Regions from separate parts of the Streptomyces sp. NPDC048415 genome, predicted to be linked through region 1. Evidence: riboswitches for the same ligand, from Rfam matches in the RefSeq annotation. Region 1 holds a riboswitch; each other region holds the start of a gene.
The links. A riboswitch is a leader RNA that binds a small molecule or an ion and turns the genes downstream of it on or off. The one in region 1 is predicted to bind S-adenosylmethionine.
Positions count from the first base shown of each region.

Region 1 (7,151 bases):
TGATCACCGGCCGCCCGGCCGGCGTAGCGGTCCGCTACGGAGGTTTCGCGGGCGTACCGGGGTTGGAGCACCTCGTCGTCCTTGGCCACTACGGGGCAGAACGCTGGGACGCGGTGAGCGGCACGGTCACCGCTCCCGCCCCGCACCCCGGCGTCGCCGCCGTGCGTGCCGAGCTACCCGGCTTCCTGGACAAGATCGGCGCCTGGCAGGGCACCTGGATCGAGGAGAAGGGCCGCGCGGTCGCGGTCCACACCCGCCGCGCGTCGGACCCGCAGGCCGCGTTCGAGGCCCTGCGCGAGCCCCTCACCGACCTGGCCGCCCGGCACGGTCTGATCGTGGAGCCGGGCCGCATGGTCCTGGAGCTGCGCCCGCCGGGCATGGACAAGGGCGTCGCCCTGCTGGAGTACGTCCGGGAGATCGGCGCCGAGTCCGTTCTCTACGCCGGTGACGACCTGGGCGACCTGCCCGCCTTCGCCGCCGTCGACAAGCTCCGCTCCGAGGGCGTTCCGGGGCTCCTGGTGTGCAGCGGCAGCTCGGAGGTCGCGGAACTGGCCGACCGGGCCGACCTGGTGGTGGACGGCCCGGCAGGGGTCGTACGACTACTGTCGACGCTCGCGGCTCAACTGGGCTGATCCAGCTCGCGCAGCTGCTCCAGGAACCACTGGGCGGGCGGCAGAGCGGTGGCGGCGGCGGCCAGTCGCTTGGTGCGTTCGGCCCGTTCGCCGAAGGGCATGGTCAGCGCCTCGTGCAGGGCGCGGGCGGTGCCGATGACGTCGTACGGGTTCACGGAGACCGCGTCCTCGCCCAGCTCCTCGTACGCGCCCGCCTCTCGCGACAGCACCAGCACGCACCCCTCGTCGGAGACGACCGGGACCTCCTTGGCGACGAGGTTCATGCCGTCGCGGATGGGGTTGACGAGGGCCACGTCGGCCAGCCGGTAGGCGGCCAGCGAGCGGGCGAAGTCGTCCTTGACGTGGAGGACGACCGGCGTCCAATCCGGCGTCCCATACTGGGAGTTGATCTCCTCGGCCACGCGCCGCACCTCGGCGGTGTAGTCGCGGTACACGACGAGGTCCTGCCGGGAGGGGTAGGCGAAGGCGACGTGCACGACGCGCTCGCGCCAGGACGGATGGTCCTCCAGGAGCTGCCGGTAGGCCAGCAGCCCGCGCACGATGTTCTTCGACAGCTCGGTCCTGTCGACCCGCACGATCGTCCGCCGGCCCTCGCCGATCTGCTCCCGCAGCGCGGCGATCCGCTCGTCGACGTCCGCCTCGTGCGACCGCCGCCGCAGGAAGTCCGCGTCCGCGCCGAGGCCGTGCACCCCGACCCGGGTCGAGCCGAGCCCGCCGACGAACGCGTCCGCGCACGCGGTGAACGCGTCCGCCCAACGGTGGGTGAGGAAGCCGAGCCGGTCCGCGCCGAGCATCCCGCGCAGCACCTGCTCGGCGATGTCGCCGGGCAGCAGCCGGAAGTAGTCCACCGGCGCCCACGGGGTGTGCGAGAAGTGCCCGATCCGCAGGTCGGGACGGAGCTCACGCAGCATGCCGGGGACGAGGGTGAGGTGATAGTCCTGTACGACCACCACGGCGCCCTCGGCCGCCTCGTCGGCCAGCGCCTGGGCGAACGCCCGGTTGTACGTCTCGTACGACGCCCACTGGCGCCGGAACTCCGCGTCGAAGACCGGCTCCAGCGGCGTCTGGTACAGCATGTGGTGCACGAACCACAGCACGGAGTTCGCGATGCCGTTGTACGCGTCGGCGTGTACCTCGGCGTCGATGTCCAGCATCCGTACGCCCTCCTCGCCGACGCCGCGCCGTACCGCCTCGCGGTCTCCGTCGCCGAGCGCCGAGCACACCCACAGGGCGCCCGCGTCCGGTCCGATCGCGGAGAGGCCCGAGACCAGCCCGCCGCCGCCCCGTTTGGCGTGCAGCGAGCCGTCCTCGCGCACCCCGTAGGAGACCGGGCCGCGGTTGGACGCGACGAGGATGCGATGGTCACCGTGCGCAGAAGCCATGCCTCGAAACCTAGCCCGGCGTGGAAACGCTCAAACGTTCCCGTGCGCCGTATGCAATCCGTCGGCTCAGGCCGCCGGTCTAGGCGGCCCTTCGTTTCCGGTATTCGGCGATTTCGGACATCGGAGGGCGTTCCTCCGTATCGACGGAGTGGGTGCGCGGCTCGAAGCCGTCCCTGCCCCGTTCGAACTGGGTGAGGGACGGACGGATCAGATGGCCCCGGGCCAGCCTCAGCTGGGCCGTGCGGTAGATCGCGGCAGCCATCCGGCCGAGCGCCTGCCCGTCCTGGTGGCGGTGCTTGCGGACGCCGACGTCGACCTGGGCGAGGGCGTCCAGGCCCACGAGGTGCAGCGCGTCGACGAGCATGCCCAGCTCGACGCCGTATCCGACGGGGAACGGCAGCTGTTCGAGCAGGGAGCGGCGGGCCGCGTACTCGCCGCCGAGCGGCTGGACGAAGCCGGCGAGCTGCGGCCAGTGCATGTTCAGCAGCGGGCGGGCCATCAGTTCGGTGACGCGGCCGCCCTGGCCCGCCGCCGAGCCGAGCGGGCGGTCGTACATGGCCTTGACGAGGTCCACGCCCGGGTCGGTGAGCAGCGGGCCCACGATCCCGGAGACGAAGTCGGACGAGAACTCCTTGAGGTCCGCGTCGATGAAGCAGACGATGTCCCCGCTCGTCACGAGCAGCGAGCGCCACAGGACCTCGCCCTTGCCGGGGACGGTCGGTATCCGCGGCAGGATGTCGTCGCGGTGCACGACGCGCGCGCCCGCGGCGGCGGCGACCTCGGAGGTGCGGTCCGTCGAGCCCGAGTCGACGACGACGATCTCGTCGACGAGGGGCACCTGCCGCATCAGGTCGTGGCGGATGACGGCGACGATCTCGCCGACCGTCTCCTCCTCGTTGAGGGCGGGCAGTACGACACTGACCGTCGACCCGGTGGTGCGTTTGGCGGCCATGAGCTTGTGGAGCGGGCGATCGGTCGCGGACCAGGAGCGTGTGCTCAGCCAGCGCTCAACTTCTTCCAGCACAGTCTGCGGCTCCTCACTGTCTGATCACCCCGTCTCGCACGGTGTGATCCATCTCGCGGTTCGGACGACTATCTCAACTGTCCTGGCCTTCGGTTACAGTCTTGAACAACGCGGATGACCATCGCATTGCGTAGATCATCCCCGTACAACCGAATAGCGCTCATCCAGAGGGGCAGAGGGATACGGCCCGATGAAGCCCCGGCAACCCTCCAGCCGGTCTCGTACGACTGCGTCGTCGTCGCGAGGCTCCCGGCTAGGGAAGGTGCCAAATCCGTCTCACGGCGAAGTGCGTCGTGAGGAAGATGAGGAGAAAGGGCCTCGCCTCCATGGCTGCGCAGACAGTTGCAAGCACCACGAACTCCGCGACCTCCGTCGATCTGGGTCCCGCCGCGGCGCTCTCCTGCCGCGAATGCGGTCACCGCGTGCCGCTCGGCCCGGTCTTCGCCTGCGAGGAGTGTTTCGGCCCGCTGGAGATCGCGTACGACTTCTCGGCCTACGAGACCGAGGAACTCCGCAAGCGCATCGAGTCGGGCCCCGCGAACATCTGGCGTTACGCGCCCCTTCTGCCTGTCCCCGCGGACGTCGCCGAGAAGCCGAACATCAACCCCGGCTGGACCAAGCTCGTCAAGGCCGACAACCTGGCGCGTGAGCTGGGCGTCGACGCCGGCAAGCTCTTCGTCAAGGACGACTCGGGCAACCCGACGCACTCCTTCAAGGACCGCGTCGTCGCCCAGGCCATCGAGGCCGCCCGCGCCTTCGACTTCACCACGCTCTCCTGCTCCTCCACCGGCAACCTCGCCGGCGCCGTGGGCGCCGCCGCCGCCCGTGCCGGCTTCCGTTCCTGCGTGTTCATCCCGCACGACCTGGAGCAGGGCAAGGTCGTCATGGCCGCGGTGTACGGCGGCGAGCTCGTCGGCATCGAGGGCAATTACGACGACGTGAACCGCTTCTGCTCCGAGCTGATCGGCGACCCGGCCGGCGAGGGCTGGGGCTTCGTCAACGTCAACCTGCGCCCGTACTACGCGGAGGGCTCCAAGACCCTCGCGTACGAGATCTGCGAGCAGCTGGGGTGGAAGCTCCCGGACCAGCTCGTGGTGCCCATCGCCTCCGGCTCGCAGCTCACGAAGATCGACAAGGGTCTGCAGGAGCTGATCAAGCTCGGCCTCGTCGAGGACAAGCCCTACAAGATCTTCGGCGCGCAGGCCGAGGGCTGCTCGCCGGTGTCCGTCGCCTACAAGGCCGGGCACGACGTCGTACGGCCGCAGAAGCCGAACACCATCGCCAAGTCGCTCGCCATCGGCAACCCGGCCGATGGGCCGTACGTGCTCGACATCGCGCGCCGCACCGGCGGTGCCGTGGAGGATGTGAACGACGAGCAGATCGTCGACGCCATCAAGCTGCTCGCGCGGACCGAGGGCATCTTCGCCGAGACGGCGGGCGGTGTGACGGTCGGCGTGACGAAGAAGCTCATCGAGAACGGCGTCCTCGACCCGACCCTCACCACCGTCGTGCTGAACACCGGCGACGGCCTCAAGACTCTGGACGCGGTGGCCTCGGACACCGGCCTCACCGCGACCATCCGCCCGAACCTCGACTCCTTCCGAGAGGCTGGCCTCGCATCATGAGCGTCAACGTCCGCATCCCCACCATCCTGCGCACCTACACCGGCGGCAAGGCCGAGGTGAGCGCCGAGGGCACCACCCTCGCCGAGGTCATCTCCGACCTGGAGAAGAACCACACGGGTATCGCCGCCCGCGTCCTGGACGACCAGGGCAAGCTGCGCCGCTTCGTCAATGTGTACGTCAATGACGACGACGTGCGGTTCGAGCAGGGGCTGGAGACGGCGACGCCGAACGGCGCGGGCGTCTCGATCATCCCGGCCGTCGCCGGAGGCTGACCGTCACACACGGTGAGTCCGTTACCGAAGGTAATGCTCGTCACCCAGAGTTCATCGAATTGCCCCCTCCGTGAGAGAAGCGGAGGGGGCAATTCTGCTTGGTTGAGCACGGTACAGTTGGGGAACCTGCTTCGCTTTCTATGCCAGTTTTATGCCGGACGCATATGAGTCCTTGCCCGGCAGCAGACAAGAAGTAGCCAAAGTCCCCATCTTTTTAAGCCTTTCATGGCATTTATGGGGCCCGACTTGCCCTGAATCTTCGCGAATTCTCCGTATATTCCCGATCGGCCGTGCCCAGAATTCTCGTCCGATTGACCTGTTGCAGACGGCAGTTGGACAGATACATTCAGCCGCGGTCGACGCGTTCCGGCGCACACCCCCAATCGTTGGGGGGTGAGGTCTGACCCGGATCCGCGAAGTGCGGATCTGTGCAAGGGCCAGTAATAGGGGAGTTAGGCATGGCTCAGGGCACCGTCAAGTGGTTCAACGCGGAGAAGGGGTACGGCTTCATCGCGGTCGACGGTGGTGCGGACGTCTTCGTGCACTACAGCGCGATTCAGATGGACGGCTACCGCACCCTTGAAGAGGGTCAGCGAGTGGAGTTCGAGATCTCGCAGGGCCAGAAGGGTCCACAGGCGGACATGGTCAAGCTCGCCGTCTGATCCCGGCGCGAACGACCACCGACGCACTCACGCCGAGGGGCCCGCATCCCACCAGGGACGCGGGCCCCTCGTGCGTCTCCACTTGGCGAGAGGCGCTTGCACTCGCAGGTGTCGAGTGCTAATCATTGGCGTTAGCACTCTCCTAGTGAGAGTGACAGAACTTGGATCGTGCCAGTGAGGTCCGCAGACCTGTGGGGCAAGGAACCGCAGGGCTTGCAGGCCGTCCGTCGCGGGCGCGGGCGCGATCCGGAGCAATCCACCCCGTCCGGGAGGACCACTTCACATGGCCAAGATCATCGCGTTCGACGAGGAGGCACGGCGCGGTCTCGAGCGCGGGATGAACCAGCTCGCCGACGCCGTCAAGGTCACCCTTGGCCCCAAGGGCCGCAACGTCGTCCTCGAGAAGAAGTGGGGCGCCCCCACGATCACCAACGATGGTGTTTCCATCGCCAAGGAGATCGAGCTCGAGGACCCGTACGAGAAGATCGGCGCCGAGCTGGTCAAGGAGGTCGCGAAGAAGACGGACGACGTCGCCGGTGACGGCACGACGACCGCGACCGTCCTGGCCCAGGCGCTGGTCCGCGAAGGCCTTCGCAACGTAGCCGCCGGCGCCAACCCGATGGCTCTCAAGCGCGGTATCGAGAAGGCCGTCGAGGCCGTCTCCGGTGCCCTGCTCGAGCAGGCGAAGGATGTCGAGACCAAGGAGCAGATCGCTTCGACGGCCTCCATCTCCGCCGCCGACACCCAGATCGGCGAGCTCATCGCCGAGGCGATGGACAAGGTCGGCAAGGAAGGCGTCATCACCGTCGAGGAGTCCCAGACCTTCGGTCTGGAGCTGGAGCTCACCGAGGGTATGCGCTTCGACAAGGGCTACATCTCGGCGTACTTCGCCACCGACATGGAGCGTATGGAGGCCGTCCTCGACGACCCGTACATCCTGATCGCCAACTCGAAGATCAGCAACGTCAAGGACCTGCTGCCGCTCCTCGAGAAGGTCATGCAGTCCGGCAAGCCGCTGCTGATCATCGCCGAGGACGTCGAGGGCGAGGCCCTGTCGACCCTGGTCGTCAACAAGATCCGTGGCACCTTCAGGTCCGTCGCCGTCAAGGCCCCGGGCTTCGGTGACCGCCGCAAGGCCATGCTCGGCGACATCGCCATCCTCACGGGCGGCGAGGTCATCTCCGAGGAGGTCGGCCTCAAGCTGGAGAACGCGGGTCTGGACCTGCTGGGCCGCGCCCGCAAGGTCGTCATCACCAAGGACGAGACGACGATCGTCGACGGCGCGGGCTCGGCGGACCAGGTTGCCGGTCGCGTCAACCAGATCCGCGCCGAGATCGAGAACTCGGACTCGGACTACGACCGCGAGAAGCTCCAGGAGCGTCTGGCGAAGCTGGCCGGCGGCGTGGCCGTCATCAAGGCCGGTGCCGCCACCGAGGTCGAGCTCAAGGAGCGCAAGCACCGCATCGAGGACGCCGTTCGCAACGCGAAGGCGGCCGTCGAGGAGGGCATCGTCGCCGGTGGTGGCGTCGCGCTCATCCAGGCGTCTTCCGTCTT
Region 1 is NZ_JBEZKJ010000129.1:11,979-19,129, reverse strand. Features, by position in the region: gene otsB (trehalose-phosphatase) at 1-632, shown strand, start outside; gene AB0D27_RS41330 (trehalose-6-phosphate synthase) at 620-2,014, opposite strand; gene AB0D27_RS41325 (glucosyl-3-phosphoglycerate synthase) at 2,094-3,038, opposite strand; SAM riboswitch class I at 3,196-3,347, shown strand; gene thrC (threonine synthase) at 3,365-4,663, shown strand; gene AB0D27_RS41315 (MoaD/ThiS family protein) at 4,660-4,935, shown strand; gene AB0D27_RS41310 (cold-shock protein) at 5,394-5,597, shown strand; gene groL (chaperonin GroEL) at 5,881-7,151, shown strand, end outside.

Region 2 (7,151 bases), on a different contig from region 1:
CGGACAACATCAAGGACAAGAAGGAACTCGAGTGGTCCCACGAGGGCATCGTGGCCTACTCGAAGATCTGCACCCACGTCGGTTGCCCGATCTCCCTGTACGAGCAGCAGACGCACCACGTGCTCTGCCCGTGTCACCAGTCCACCTTCGACCTCTCCGACGGTGCCCGAGTCATCTTCGGCCCGGCCGGTCACGCCCTGCCGCAGCTGCGCATCGGTGTGAACGACGAGGGCTACCTCGAGGCGCTCAGCGACTTCGAAGAGCCCGTCGGTCCTGCATTCTGGGAGCGCGGATGAGCACCACGAACACCACTGACGCGCGTTCGCGCGAGAAGGCGCCCGCCGGTGAGCGGGTCGCCGACTGGGCCGACGGCCGCCTGGGGATCTACTCCCTGGCCAAGTCCAACATGCGTAAGATCTTTCCCGACCACTGGTCGTTCATGTTGGGTGAGGTCTGCCTCTACAGCTTCATCATCATCATCCTCACGGGTGTGTATCTGACGCTGTTCTTCCACCCGTCGATGAACGAGGTGGAGTACCACGGCAGCTACGTCCCGCTGCAGGGCCAGCTGATGTCCGAGGCGTTCAACTCGACCATGCACATCTCCTTCGATGTGCGCGGTGGTCTGCTGATCCGACAGATCCACCACTGGTCGGCGCTGGTCTTCCTGGCCGGCATGTTCGCGCACATGATGCGGGTGTTCTTCACGGGCGCGTTCCGCAAGCCGCGTGAGATCAACTGGCTGTTCGGCTTCCTGCTGTTCGTCCTGGGCATGTTCACCGGCTTCACCGGTTACTCGCTCCCGGACGACCTGCTCTCCGGCACCGGTGTCCGCTTCATGGAGGGCGCGGTCCTGTCCGTGCCGATCGTGGGCACGTACCTGTCGTTCTTCCTCTTCGGCGGCGAGTTCCCGGGCGGCGACTTCGTGGCCCGCTTCTACTCGATCCACGTCCTGCTGCTGCCGGGCATCATGCTCGGCCTGGTGGTCGGCCATCTGATCCTGGTCTTCTACCACAAGCACACGCAGTACGCGGGCCCCGGAAAGACGAACAACAACGTCGTCGGCATGCCGCTGCTGCCGGTCTACATGGCCAAGGCCGGAGGCTTCTTCTTCCTGGTCTTCGGTGTCATCGCGGTCATCGCGGCGATCGCTCAGATCAACCCGATCTGGGCCATGGGCCCCTACCGTCCGGACCAGGTGTCCACGGGTGCACAGCCAGACTGGTACATGGGCTTCTCCGAGGGCCTGATCCGTACGATGCCGGGCTGGGAGATCAACCTCTGGGGTCACACGCTCGTCCTGGGCGTGTTCATCCCGCTGATGATCTTCCCGCTGGTCCTCGTCGCGATCGCGGCCTACCCGTTCGTCGAGTCCTGGGTCACCGGCGACAAGCGCGAGCACCACATCCTGGACCGCCCGCGCAACGCCCCGACCCGGACCGCCGCCGGTACGGCCTGGATCAGCTGGTACCTCGTCATGCTCATCGGTGGCGGCAACGACCTCTTGGCCACGCACTTCCACATGTCGATCAATGCGATCACCTGGTTCGTCCGGATCGCGTTCTTCGTCGTGCCGATACTCGTGTTCGTCGCCACCAAGCGGATCTGCCTCGGCCTCCAGCGCCGCGACCGGGACACGGTGCTGCACGGCCGCGAGTCGGGCATCATCAAGCGCCTGCCGCACGGTGAGTTCATCGAGGTGCACGAGCCGCTGAGCCAGGACTCGCTGTACACGCTCACCGCGCACCAGCAGTACGCCCCGGCCGAGATCGGCCCGACGGTCGACGAGAACGGTGTCGAGCGCAAGGTGAAGGGCCTGCAGAGGCTGCGCGCCAAGCTCAGCAAGGGCTACTACGGGGAGGCCCACCAGATCCCCAAGCCCACCGTCGAGGAGTACAAGGAGATCGCGAGCGGCCACGGCCACCACTGATCCCCTGACCGGTCCTTCCTGACCGATTCCTCGTCGATCGCCACGGCAGGAGCCCTCGTCCATTGCATGGACGGGGGCTCTTTGCCGTCCCCTGGCCTGGATAGGGTGGTCCCATCTACAGGAGTCCCTTTCGGGGACGGACCCAGGAGCGGCTTATGAGCGCTGTGAACCCCGCTGGAGGCGACACCGCGGCGGGCCGTTCCTGGCCCGAGGTGCTGAACGGCCTGCTCGACGGCCGGGATCAGAGCGCGGACGACACGGCCTGGGCGATGGACCGCATCATGCGCGGTGAGGCGACGGACGCGCAGATCGCCGGGTTCATGGTGGCGCTGCGGGCCAAGGGCGAGACGGTCGAGGAGATCTCCGGGCTCGTCCGGACGATGTACGAGCACGCGAACGTGATCGAGGTGCCGGGACCGACGGTGGACATCGTCGGTACGGGCGGCGACGGTGCGAAGACGGTGAACATCTCCACGATGTCCGCGATCGTCGTCGCCGGGACCGGCGCCAAGGTCGTCAAGCACGGCAACCGGGCCGCGTCCTCGGCGTCCGGTGCCTCGGATGTCCTGGAGAAGCTGGGCGTCAATCTGGAGCTGACGACCAAGCGGGTCGCCGAGGTGGCCGAAGAGGCCGGGATCACCTTCTGCTTCGCGGTGAAGTTCCATCCGGCGCTGCGTCATGTGGCGCCCGCGCGCGCGCAGTTGGGGATCCGGACCACGTTCAACGTCCTCGGGCCGCTGACGAATCCGGCGCGGGTGCGGGCGCAGGCGGTCGGGGTCGCGGATCCGCGGCTGGCGCCGATCGTGGCGGGCGTCTTCGCCGAGCGCGGCAACTCCTCGCTGGTCTTCCGCGGCGACGACGGGCTCGACGAGCTGACCACCACGGCGACGTCCCGGGTCTGGGTCGTCCGCGACGGCAAGGTGACCGAGGAGCGCTTCGATCCGCGCGATGTGGGGCTCGACCTTGTTCCGGTGTCGGCGCTGCGGGGCGCTGACGCGTCGTACAACGCGGATGTCGCGCGGCGGTTGCTGAACGGGGAGCGCGGTCCCGTACGGGACGCGGTGCTGCTGAACTCGGCGGCGGCGCTGGTCGCTCTGTCGCCGGGCGACGCGCCCCTCGTGGATCAGCTGCGCGCGGGGATGGCGATGGCGGCGGACGCCATCGACTCGGGGGCCGCGAAGCGGGCCCTTGAGCGGTGGGTGGCGGCCAGCAACGCGTGACGCCGGCGGGCGGCGCGGGGAGGGTTTTCGCCCCCGCCGCCCCTACCCTTCCCGTATCTGGGGGGGCTCCGCCCCCCAGACCTCCCTTGTCGCGCTTCGCGCTCGTCCTCAAACGCCGGACGGGCTGAATCAGCCCCTCCGGCGTTTCCGCTCCGTCCCGCGATGCGGACGCGGGGTTGCGTGCGGAAGATCGTGTGGCAGGATGCTGGGCAGGTCATGAGCGACAGCCATCAGGCCCCGGCCGGCTGTCCGGCAACCCTCCGTCCGTGGCGGGGTGCCCCGGGTGAGGACCAGGTCGTAGGCAGCGAGGTCTACGGCAAGCGCGGACCCCTCGCCCTCTTTTGAGTGGACACAGCCCAGGGGTCCTGGTCGTTCGAGGGAGCCTTCTGTGAGCAAGCGAATGCGATAGGGCGTAGAGCCCCGCCTCCGCATACCCCTTTTCACCTTTCCCGAGCCGTAGACGCCCTGTCCGGGCTGTCCGGCCCGGTGATTCCGCCTGCCTCTCACAGGAGCTCGCCATGTCTGTCTCCACCGCTGCCGCCGACCAGACCGTTTGTGCCCCTCTGCCGGTTCTGGGCCGAGATGTCACCGTCCCGCTCGTCACCGGTGGCGAGGTCACCTACGCCGCGCTCGACTACGCCGCCAGCGCCCCGGCCCTGCAGCGGGTGTGGGACGACGTCGCCGCGTACGCCCCGTACTACGGCAGCGTGCACCGCGGGGCCGGGTACCTGTCCCAGCTGTCCACCGACCTCTTCGAGAACGCCCGCAAGGCGGTCGCCGAGTTCCTGGACTGCCGGGACCGTGACCAGGTGGTGTTCACCCGGTCGACCACCGACTCGCTCAACCTGCTCGCCGCCGCCCTTCCGGCCGACTGCCAGGTCTTCGTCTTCGAGACCGAGCACCACGCCTCGCTGCTGCCCTGGCGGGATGCCCGGGTGACGTACCTGAACGCCCCGCGCACCCCCGACGAAGCCGTCGCCACTCTGGAGCGCGCCCTCGCGGGCAGGGACCCGTACGGCCCGGCGCTGGTCTGTGTCACGGGCGCGTCCAATGTCACCGGTGAGCTGTGGCCGGTGCGTGAGCTCGCCGCCGCCGCCCACGCGCACGGCGCGCGCATCGTCCTGGACGCCGCCCAGCTGGCCCCGCACCACCCGGTGTCCGTCCGCGACCTGGACGTCGACTGGGTCGCCTTCTCCGGGCACAAGCTGTACGCGCCCTTCGGTTCCGGCGTCCTCGCGGGCCGATCCGACTGGCTGCTCGAGGCCGAGCCCTACCTCGCGGGCGGTGGCGCCAGCCGGAAGGTGTCGCGGCGGGAGGACGGGGGAGTGGACGTGGAGTGGCACGAGAGTGCCGCCCGTCACGAGGCCGGATCGCCCAATGTCATCGGCGCCTACTCGATCGCGTCCGCCTGCAAGGCGCTGACGGAGGCCGGCTTCGACACGCTGGTCGACCGTGAGCAGCAGCTGATCGCCGTTGTCCGCGCGGGCCTCGCCGAGGTCCCCGAAGTGCGCGTGCTCTCCCTCTTCGGCGACGACGCCCCGCGGGTCGGCGTCATCTCTTTCGTCGTCGAGGGCTGGAACAGCTCGCACTTCGCCGCCGCGCTGTCCGCCGAGTACGGCATCGGCGTCCGCGACGGCCTGTTCTGCGCCCACCCGCTGGTGCGCACCCTCCTCGGCAGCGACCCGGGGACCCAGGGCGAGTGCGGCGCCCCCGAGGCCGCGCCCGGCGAGAAGTCCCTCAACGCCATCCGCGTCAGCTTCGGCGCGGGCACCCCCGACGAGCACGTCGAGCGCTTCGTGGGCGCCGTGAAGGAGCTCGTCCAGGACGGCGCCAAGTGGAACTACCGTACGGAGGAAGGGCGTTGCGTGCCCGCGGTCTGACCCTCCGACGAGCACATGGCGTATACGCTCCCCCTCAGCGGCCGTACGGCGGACAGGGGAGCACGGGGTGCAGGCGCTGCGCGAGACGGATCCTCGGCGGATCGGTCCCTATGAAGTACTGGGCAGGCTCGGCGCGGGCGGCATGGGCGAGGTCTATCTCGCCGCGTCACGGGCCGGACTCCGCCTCGCCGTCAAGGTGGTGCGGACCGAACACGCCGAGGACCGTACCTTCCGTGCGCGGTTCCGCCAGGAGGTGCGGGCCGCGCAGACCGTCGGCGGGACCGGCACGTACACCGCGCGCGTCGTCGACGCCGACACCGAGGGCGAACGGCCGTGGATGGCGACGGAGTTCGTGGACGGCCCGAATCTGCGCGATGCCGTGCTCGACCACGGCCCGCTGCCCGAGGACGCGGTCCGCACGCTCGCGGCCGCGCTCGGCGAGGCCCTCGCCGCCATCCACGCCAAGGGTCTGGTGCACCGCGACCTCAAGCCGTCCAACATCCTGCTCGCGCCCGACGGTCCGCGCGTCATCGACTTCGGGATCGTACGGGCGCTGGAGGCGACGGCGCTGACCAGGACCGGGGCCGTCGTCGGCTCGGTCGGCTACGTCTCGCCGGAGCAGATCCGCAACGGCGCCGAGGTGGGGCCGCCCAGCGACGTCTTCTCGCTCGGCGCGGTCCTCGCGTACGCCTCGAGCGGGCGTGAGCCCTTCGGGGAGGGCCAGGACTCGGTGATCCTGCTGCGCATCCTGACGCGGGACTTCGACCTGACCGGGCTGCCGCAGGCGGTGCTGCCGCTGGTGGAGTGGTGTCTGCGGGCGGAGCCCGAGGAGCGGCCCACACCCCAGGACGTCGTCGCGGCCGCGGGCCACACCGGGCGATCCCTGGGTCAGAGCACCCGCCCGGGCTGGTTCACGACGGCTCCAAAGCCCCCGGAGGGCGACGAGCGCTGGCTCCCGGAGCGGGAGTCGCAGGAGCGCGGGAGCCGCGTCGAGTACGTCGCTCCGGTGACGCTCACCCATGCCCCGGCGCCGGCCGACACCCCCGTACCGGCGTCGCGGCGGGGCGCCCTGCGGTTCCTGGCGGGCGGGGCCGTGGTCGCCGCCGGGGCGGGGGCCGGTGGCTGGTGGTGGCTGCGGGACAGGGGCGCCGAGGGCGGGCGGAGCACGGCGGGCGGTCCCGGCTCGGGGGCGGTGACGCCCACGGTCGCACGGCAGTCGACGGGAGCCGGCTGGCAGTACGAGACCGGCGGGCTCGGCGGGCGGCACGGTGCCTGCGTCGTCCCCTCGTCCGACGGCGGCCGGTTGTACGTCGGGGGCGCGGACGGCGCGCTGCACGCCGTCTCCCCGGACGGCAAGAAGCTCTGGCGCACCCAGCTGAGCGGCAGTCCGGTCATGCCGCCTCTCGCCACGGCCGACGGCGCCTACTGCCTGACGGAGGACGACGGGGAGGGGGCCGCCGAACTGTACGCGGTCGGCCCGGGAGGCCGTGTCCGGTGGAAGCGGACGATCAACGGGGGCGGCAGTCAGTTCCCGGTGGCCGCGGGCGGCCTTGTCCTGGTGACGACCGGCACGGCCAACAGCGGCAGCGTGCGCGCGTACACCTCCGACGGCAGGGTGGGCTGGGAAACCCCCACGCCGGGCGGCCCGACCAGCGAGCCGGCCGCGGCGGGCGGCACGGCGTACGTCGGCACCTTCGCGGACGCGGTGGTCGCCCTGGACGTCAAGGACGGCAGGCGGTCCTGGGCGGTCCAGGCCGGGATCGACACCGGACGGCCCACGCCGGTCGGCGACACCCTGGTCGTCGGCTCCGGAGGCGAGTACTCGCTGCACGGCGTCAGTACGAGCGGCCGGCGACAGTGGCAGAGGCGCAGCGACGAGGTGGGCGGCAGCAGGTACTTCACGTCCGTCCGGCTCGGCGACCTCGTGGTCACCTCCGCCTCGGGAACCGTGGTGGCCCTCGACCCGGCCGACGGATCCACGGCGTGGACCTTCAGCTCCCGCAGCGACTCGCAGGCGTACAGCGATCCCACGGTCGTGGCGAACACCGTCCACGTATGCCTGGGCTCGCGGCTCTACGCACTGGACCGGCGCGGCAAGCAGCTGTGGAAGGCGTCCTTCGA
Region 2 is NZ_JBEZKJ010000088.1:11,222-18,372, reverse strand. Features, by position in the region: gene AB0D27_RS36410 (Rieske 2Fe-2S domain-containing protein) at 1-296, shown strand, start outside; gene AB0D27_RS36405 (cytochrome bc complex cytochrome b subunit) at 293-1,930, shown strand; gene trpD (anthranilate phosphoribosyltransferase) at 2,086-3,150, shown strand; SAM riboswitch class IV at 3,363-3,479, shown strand; gene AB0D27_RS36395 (aminotransferase class V-fold PLP-dependent enzyme) at 3,669-5,030, shown strand; gene AB0D27_RS36390 (serine/threonine-protein kinase) at 5,098-7,151, shown strand, end outside.
Region 2: another riboswitch for S-adenosylmethionine. It lies ahead of AB0D27_RS36395 (aminotransferase class V-fold PLP-dependent enzyme); the one in region 1 lies ahead of thrC (threonine synthase).

Region 3 (7,151 bases), on a different contig from region 1:
AGCCTGCCCGGGGCAGCTGATCAGGAGTTGTCGAGCGGCAGCCCGGGCGGGTTGATCCGGGAGGTGCTGACGGCCTCGTTGGAGAGGTTCCAGGCGGCGAGCCACTTGGCGTACTGGCCGTTCTCGATCAGGTAGTTGATCGCGTCGGCGACCGGCTTGGCCAACCCGCTGTCCTTCTTCGAGGTCGCCGCGATCAGACCCTGGAGGGTTTCGCCGGCGCCGGAGAACTTGCCCGCGTTACGGGTCGGGTTGGGGGTCTTCGCGACTTGGGTGATGTGGTAGGCGATGCCGGGGTTGGGCCCGAAGTAGGCGTCGATCTTCCCGCTGGACAGCGCCAGATGGACGCTGTTGTTGTCCTGGAAGTACTTGACGGTGAACTTCTTGCCTTCCTTCGCCAGCTTCGCCTTCCACTCCAGCAGGATCTTCTCCTGGTTGGTGCCCGCGCTCACCGAGACGGTCTTGCCGACCAGGTTCTTGTAGTCGCCGTCGAAGTTCCAGGTGCTCTTCTTCGGCACCTCGAAGGCGAGGTTGTCCTGCCGGTAGGAGGCGAACTCGTACTTCTTCTTGCGCTCCTCGGTGTCGGTGACGTTGGAGAAGGCGACATCGACCTTGCCGCTGTCGATGCCGACGAACAGGTTCTCCCAGGTCGAGTTCTTCACCTCGGGCTTGAGTCCGAGGACGGCGGCCACCAGCCGGCCGAGGTCGGGTTCGGCGCCGGTGAGGGTCTTCTGGTCCTGGCCCACGTACGCCAGTGGCGGGAATCCCGCGGGCAGGGCGCCGACGCCGACGACCAGCTTGCCGCTCTTGGTCACCGTCTTGGGCAGCTCGGCGCTGATGGACTTCACCTCGGAGACCTTGAGGCCGGTCTGCTGCGCGGCTCCGTTGGACAGCGCGCCCACGGTGACCGTTCCGGACGCCGCGCTGTCGGACTTGGTGGCCGCGTCGCTGTCGCCGCCGCACGCGGCGAGCCCGGTGGCGAGGGCGGCCACGGCGGCGGACGCGGTGAGGCCGCGAAGGAGTCTGCTGGGCTGACGGAGGGTGCGCATGGTTGTCCTTGTTCGGTGAGCGGTGAGGGTGTGGGGGACGCGATCCCGGGCGGGTCGCGGGCTGAGGGGGTAACCGGCCGGATCGGAGCACGGGGTGAGCGGCGGGATCAGAGCACCTTGCTCAGGAAGTCCCTGGTCCGTTCGTGTTCCGGGTGCTCCAACACCCGGGCGGGCGCCCCCTGTTCGACGATCCGGCCGCCGTCCATGAAGACGATCCGGTCCGCGACCTCGCGGGCGAAGCCGATCTCATGGGTGACGATGACGAGGGTTGCGCCGCTGGTGGCCAGGTCCTTGATGACGGCCAGCACCTCGCCGACCAGTTCGGGGTCGAGCGCGGAGGTGGGTTCGTCGAAGAGGATGACTCCGGGCCGAAGGGCGAGGGCACGTGCGATGGCCACCCGCTGCTGCTGGCCGCCCGACAACTGCCGTGGATAGGCGGCGGTCCTGTCGCCCAGGCCGACCCGGGCGAGCAGTTCGCGCGCCAGCTCCTGGGCCTCGGGCTTTTTCAGCCGGCCGGTCGCCACCGGGGCAGCGGCCACGTTGTCCAGCACGGTCAGGTGCGGGAAGAGGTTGAAGTTCTGGAAGACGAAGCCGATCCGGCTGCGCTGGGCCAGGATCGCCCGCTCGCTCAGCTCCTTGAGCCGCTCGCCGTGCCGGCGTACGCCGATCAGCTCGCCGTTCAGGCTGACATGACCGATCTCGGGCTTCTCCAGGTGGTTGATCACCCGCAAAAGCGTGGACTTGCCGGAACCGGACGGCCCGATGATCACTGTGACCTCTCCGGGCTGCACCTCCAACTCCACGCCGTCCAGCACCCGTTGGGTGCCGTACCACTTGTGTACCTCATGGACCTCGACCGCGGCCGGACGGATCCCGAGCGTCTCGGTGGTCATATCGCCGTCTCCCTTCGGACACGGGCCCGCAGGTCACGCAGCCCGGTGCGTACTTGTTGCCAGGGGGTCGGCGGCAGGGTGCGCAGCGCGCCCCGCGAGAAGTACCGCTCGACGTAGAACTGGGCGACGGACACGACGCTGGTGAGGATCAGGTACCAGACGGTGGCGACCAGCAGCAGCGGCACGATGTCGCCGGGGTAGGTACTGCCCATGCTCTGCACCGAGCCGAACAGGTCGAGCAGTGACACGTAGAAGACCAGCGAGGTGCCCTTGATCAGACCGATCAGCTGGTTGACGTAGTTCGGAGTGATGGACCGCAGGGCCTGCGGGAAGACGATCTTCGTGAACTGGTAACCCTTGGGCAGACCGAGCGCGGAGGCGGCCTCGTGCTGGCCCTGGTCGACGGAGAGGATGCCGCCGCGCACCACCTCGGAGGCGTACGCCGCCTCGTTCAGGCTCAGGCCGACGACCGCGACGACCATGTCGGTGGCGAGGCGGGACTCGTCGAAGCTGAAGAAGGCGGGGCCGAACGGCACTCCGAGGCTCAGCGTCTTGTAGAGCGCGCTGAAGTTGTAGAGGAACAGCAGGACCACGATCAGCGGCACCGAGCGGAACAGCCAGGTGTAGACCCAGCTGACGGCACGCAGCACCGGGCTGCGGGAGAGTCTGCCCAGCGCGAGCAGGATGCCGCCGAGCAGTCCCAACACGGCGCTGTACAAGGCCACTTCGAGGGTGATGAGCAGTCCGTCGAGGATCGTCGGCCGAAGGAACCAGTACCCGAAGCGATCCCACTGGTAGAACGGGTTGGACACGAGTCCGTGCCCGACCTGCGCGACCAGCACCAGCACGACGGCCGTGATGATCCAGCGACCGGGGCGCCGCAGCGGAAGAACGCGCTGCGCCGCCAACGGACGTGGTTCGGCGGGGGATTCGGAGCCAGGGCTCGCCTCCGCAGGGGGCGCTGATCCGGAGGACACAGCGATGCCGGGATGTTGACTCATGAAGGGGCTCCAGCGAATTCGGACACCCCGGACCGGGCAGGCGGCGGGACGGCACCGCTGAGCGCAAACGGCTCGGCGGGACGAGGCGCACGGCGGCGCACGGCGCGGGGGCTGGCGGGGAGGGTGAGCGAACACCGCGAAGCGGTGCACGTCAGGGATTCAGAGAACCGTCAGCCTTGACAGTGGGCGCGGCACGAGGCGGTACACAGCGCGCTGTTGACGCGGAGCAGGTCGACGCTGCGGTTCGCGCACAGCAGTACGCAGCGGGGCCGCCGTGCGGCCGTCCCCTGTGCTGCGTACATCGCCGTCACCGTCACTTTTCCGGCCGCTGGGGCCTCGCGCTTACCGAACATCATCCGGTCCGGTCGTCACCTGGGGCACCCCACCGCGATGCGAGGGTTGCCGGCCAGCGAGCCAGGGCTTGTCGCTGACACTCATGACCGATCTGCGGCGTAAGTTAGGCAGGTACCCAAAAGAATGTCAACGCTCAACGGCCCGGATGACCACCTGGTGAGACTGCGTCTCGCCGTCTTGACGGCCTCACCGGGCGCACCGACACTGGCGGGGACGGTCACGATTGTCAGCGCCGCTCGGGCGGGGTTCCCCTGCTCGTGCGGTCATCGGCCCCGGCCCGCTGGCAGGCAACCCTTCCACCGCGACGGGGTGCCCCGGGTGACGACCGGGTTCCGCCGGTGCGGCGGGACAAGCGTGGTCTCGCGTCTCGCGAGCCCCGAGTGTGAGACCGGTGGGAAGTTTGCCCAGGAACGGCTTGACGAGGCGCCTGCACATCGATCTGTCGCGTGTCTCCAGCGCCTACTAGTCCGCTCGACCCGGACCGGTACGAAGCGCAGTCACTCCGTTCCGCCGCGGTGCCCACAAGGCGGCCGTGGCCTTCGCATCCCCTGGAGAGTCATGCCCGAGACAATGTCGCACGCCTCGAACGCCGGCAGTTCCAGCACATGTACCCCAACTCCGTGCGCTTCCGGCTCACTTGACGCGATCCCCCGTCCGCGGGTCGCCGCGCCGTCCCTCCGCCCGCACCGTTTCCGCAGCCGTATCGGTATCGGTCTCGCCGGTGGCTTCTATCCGGCACCGCACCGCTATCAGCTGTACCTGTCCGCGGGCTGTCCGCTCTCGCTGCGCGTCTCGATCACTCTCGATCTGCTGGGCCTGAGGGACTCGGTCGCCACGAGCACCCTGGTGTGTCCCGCCGACACACCCGACACGCTCGCCTCCCTGCGCAGGGCCTACGAGGCCACGTGGCACCACTACGACGGTCCGCTGACGGCGCCCGCGCTGTGCGACCGGTGGAGCGGACGCGTCGTCAGCAATCACACGCCCGACATCCTGCGCGACCTCGCGGGTCTGCTGTCCGGCCGCGACGAGTCCTGCGTCCATTCGCTGCGTGCACCGGCCCTCGCCGCGGACATCGACGCCCTGCGTGACCTCCTCGAGCAGGACCTCGCCCCGACCGCTCGACCCGAGGACCGGTCGGCGGCGCTGGACCTGCTCGAGCGTCAACTTGCCTCAGCTCCCTATGTGTTGGGCAATGAACTGACCGCCGCGGACGTAGATCTGTGGGTGGCGCTCCTCCACCTCGACCCGGCCGACGCGCTGGCCCCGTACGCGAACCTCAGCCAGTACGTACGACGCCTCGACGCCCACCCGGCCTTCGCCCCGCATCGTGGATGAGCCGGCCGGGCATCCCTGACTGATGGAGCCGAGGGACGCCGGCCCGGCACAGGGGCCATGACCCTGTGCCGGTCGCCCGGCTTCGAACCCGGCGTCCGCTTCGAGTCCACCGATCTGCTGCCGCACACCCGGCTCATCGAACAGGGCCATGCCACCGCCCCCGCTTCCGGGGACTTCGGTTTGAATAAGAAGTCCGATGTCCTGAAGTGATGTCACACTCCAGTCCGCCGGCGCCCTCCTGGACACAGACATCACAGGAGGCCTCGTATGGACCGAGAGAAGGTTCGTTTCGCCAGCGGTGGCACGGAGTGTGCCGCCTGGCACTATCCGGGGACCAACGGCGTGTGCGTGATCATGGCCGGGGGCTTCACGGTGGCCAAGGAGCCGGGTACGGATCTGTTCGCGAGACGGTTCCATGATGCCGGGTTCGGCGTCCTCGCCTTCGACTACCGCGGTCTCGGGGAGAGCGGCGGGCTGCCGCGCCAAGTCCTCACTGTCAGGGGGCAATTGGATGACTGGCAGGCCGCGATCGCGTTCGCGGCGACCCTCCGGGGAGGCCGGTCCTGAGGCAGTCGGACATCCGCCGCGACGCCGTTCGCATGCTGCGCGCGGCAGGCGCCGACACCGATCTCCTGCTGGCCACGGCCGAGCGTCTGCCCGGCTTCACGCGCCCCACCCTCGTGGTCTGGGCCCGCGAGGACCGCGTCATGCCACCCGAGCACGGCCGACGCCTCGCCGAACTCCTCCCCCACGGACGACTGGTCGAGATCGCGGACAGCTACACGCTCATTCCCCTGGACCAGCCGAAGGAACTGGCCCGAGTCGTCCGCGAGTTCACATAGAGCGTCGGAGCGCACAGAGTGCACAGGGTGCACAGAACGTCAGAGCGCGGTGCGTGATTCGAGGTCGGCGCGGGTGTCGTCGCCGTAGACGCCCGTCTCGTCGCCCCGGATGCCGTACCAGAGTTGGAAGCGGGCCACGGCCTCGGACAGGGTGGCGTCGTAAGTGCCGCTGGTGCTGCCGTTGTCGTACACGTTCGGGATGCGCAGGAGCCGTTCCTGCAGTTCCGTCACCGCGGGGCCGCTGTCTCCCTCCCGGAGGGTGCCCGCGCGGTCCGGATCGGCGGCCCGGGAAGGGGCTTGCGCGGCGGGGGTTGTGGTCGGGCGAGCACCGCTCTGCGGTACGTCGCCCTTGTCGCCGCCGGGGAGCAGGAGCGCGAGTGCGAAGCCGACCAGTGCCGCCGCCGTCACCGCGACGACCACCGCGGCGCGCCGCAGACCGGCGCCACGACCGAATCCAGGCCCATGCCCCGGCCCCGGCCCCGAGCCGGGTCCGTGCCCGGGTATGGGCGGAAGCTCCTGGGTCTCGTCCTCCTCCGGCGGCGGCAGAAGCCGTGTCGTGGTCGCCGGGACCGCGACCGACTCATACCCGTCGTCGGGGTCGGCGGCTCCCCTCTCGTTCTCGCGTACCTGGCTCAGCAGTTCCGCCAGCGTCTCCGAGCGGCGGCGGCGCTGGACATGAGTGGGTTCGAGGGCCGGGCGCCTCTCGGGCTGCCCAGGGCCGTGCGGTATTGACACACCGCTCTCCTTCCGTGCGCGCGGTCTCCCGCCATCCCCGTGGAGTGATACGAGGGCGGGGGCCCGCGAGTTCAGTGATGCACGGCACTCCAGCAAACGATCGATATGCTCAATTCGGTAAGAGTAGTTGAGCGTTTGAGCGTCACCGTGCTAGAAACCGCCGTCATGACGACTCGTTGGTCACGCCGTGGCCTCCTGGCAGCGAGCAGCGGCGCCGCGCTCGCGCTCGGGGCGCACACCACCGCCGATGCCACTTCCCTCCCCTCCACCGAGATCACCGAGATCACCGAGGCCTCCGAGAGCTCCGAGGCCGCGGACGAGTTCGCGACCCTGCGGGCCACGTGGCGCACCCTGATCCTGGGCGAGGGATTCAGCCCCACCGCCGACCCCTTCAAGACCCGGCTCAGCGAACTGGGCACGACCGCCGCCCAGTTGCGGTCCGTGATGGCACCGGTGTCCGGCTCACTCTGGCCGGACCTGGTGTACGCCGACCCCGAGCCCGACACCGACCAGGAGTCGTACGGCTACTCGGCCAACATGAGCTCCAGCTTCAGCAGGCTCAGCACACTCGCCCAGGCCTACTCCCAGCAGGGCACCGGACTCACCGGCGACAGCGGACTGCGCGACGACATCCTCACCGGCCTCGATCACCTCTACTCCGAGGTCTACAACGAGAACCAGACCCGCTACGGCAACTGGTACAGCTGGCAGATCGGCGCGCCGCAGGCGCTGCTCGACGTGTGCGTGCTGATGTACGACCAGCTGGCCGCCACGCACATCACCAACTACCTCAACGCCGTCGACCATTTCGTACCCGACTCGGCGGTGTCCGCCTACAGCGGGACGAGCACGGGCGCCAACAGAGTCGACCTGTGCCGGGTGCTGGCGCTGCGCGGCGTCGTCGGGGCGAGCTCCGCGAAGCTCGCCCTGGCCCGCGACGCG
Region 3 is NZ_JBEZKJ010000045.1:6,810-13,960, forward strand. Features, by position in the region: gene AB0D27_RS26285 (ABC transporter substrate-binding protein) at 21-1,046, opposite strand; gene AB0D27_RS26290 (amino acid ABC transporter ATP-binding protein) at 1,154-1,939, opposite strand; gene AB0D27_RS26295 (amino acid ABC transporter permease) at 1,936-2,940, opposite strand; SAM riboswitch class IV at 3,274-3,382, opposite strand; SAM riboswitch class IV at 3,510-3,655, shown strand; gene AB0D27_RS26300 (glutathione S-transferase C-terminal domain-containing protein) at 3,853-4,632, shown strand; gene AB0D27_RS26305 (hypothetical protein) at 4,690-4,842, shown strand; gene AB0D27_RS26310 (hypothetical protein) at 4,900-5,199, shown strand; partial or broken gene AB0D27_RS26315 (alpha/beta fold hydrolase) at 5,259-5,474, shown strand; gene AB0D27_RS26320 (peptidoglycan-binding domain-containing protein) at 5,514-6,209, opposite strand; gene AB0D27_RS26325 (polysaccharide lyase 8 family protein) at 6,375-7,151, shown strand, end outside.
Region 3: another riboswitch for S-adenosylmethionine. It lies ahead of AB0D27_RS26295 (amino acid ABC transporter permease); the one in region 1 lies ahead of thrC (threonine synthase).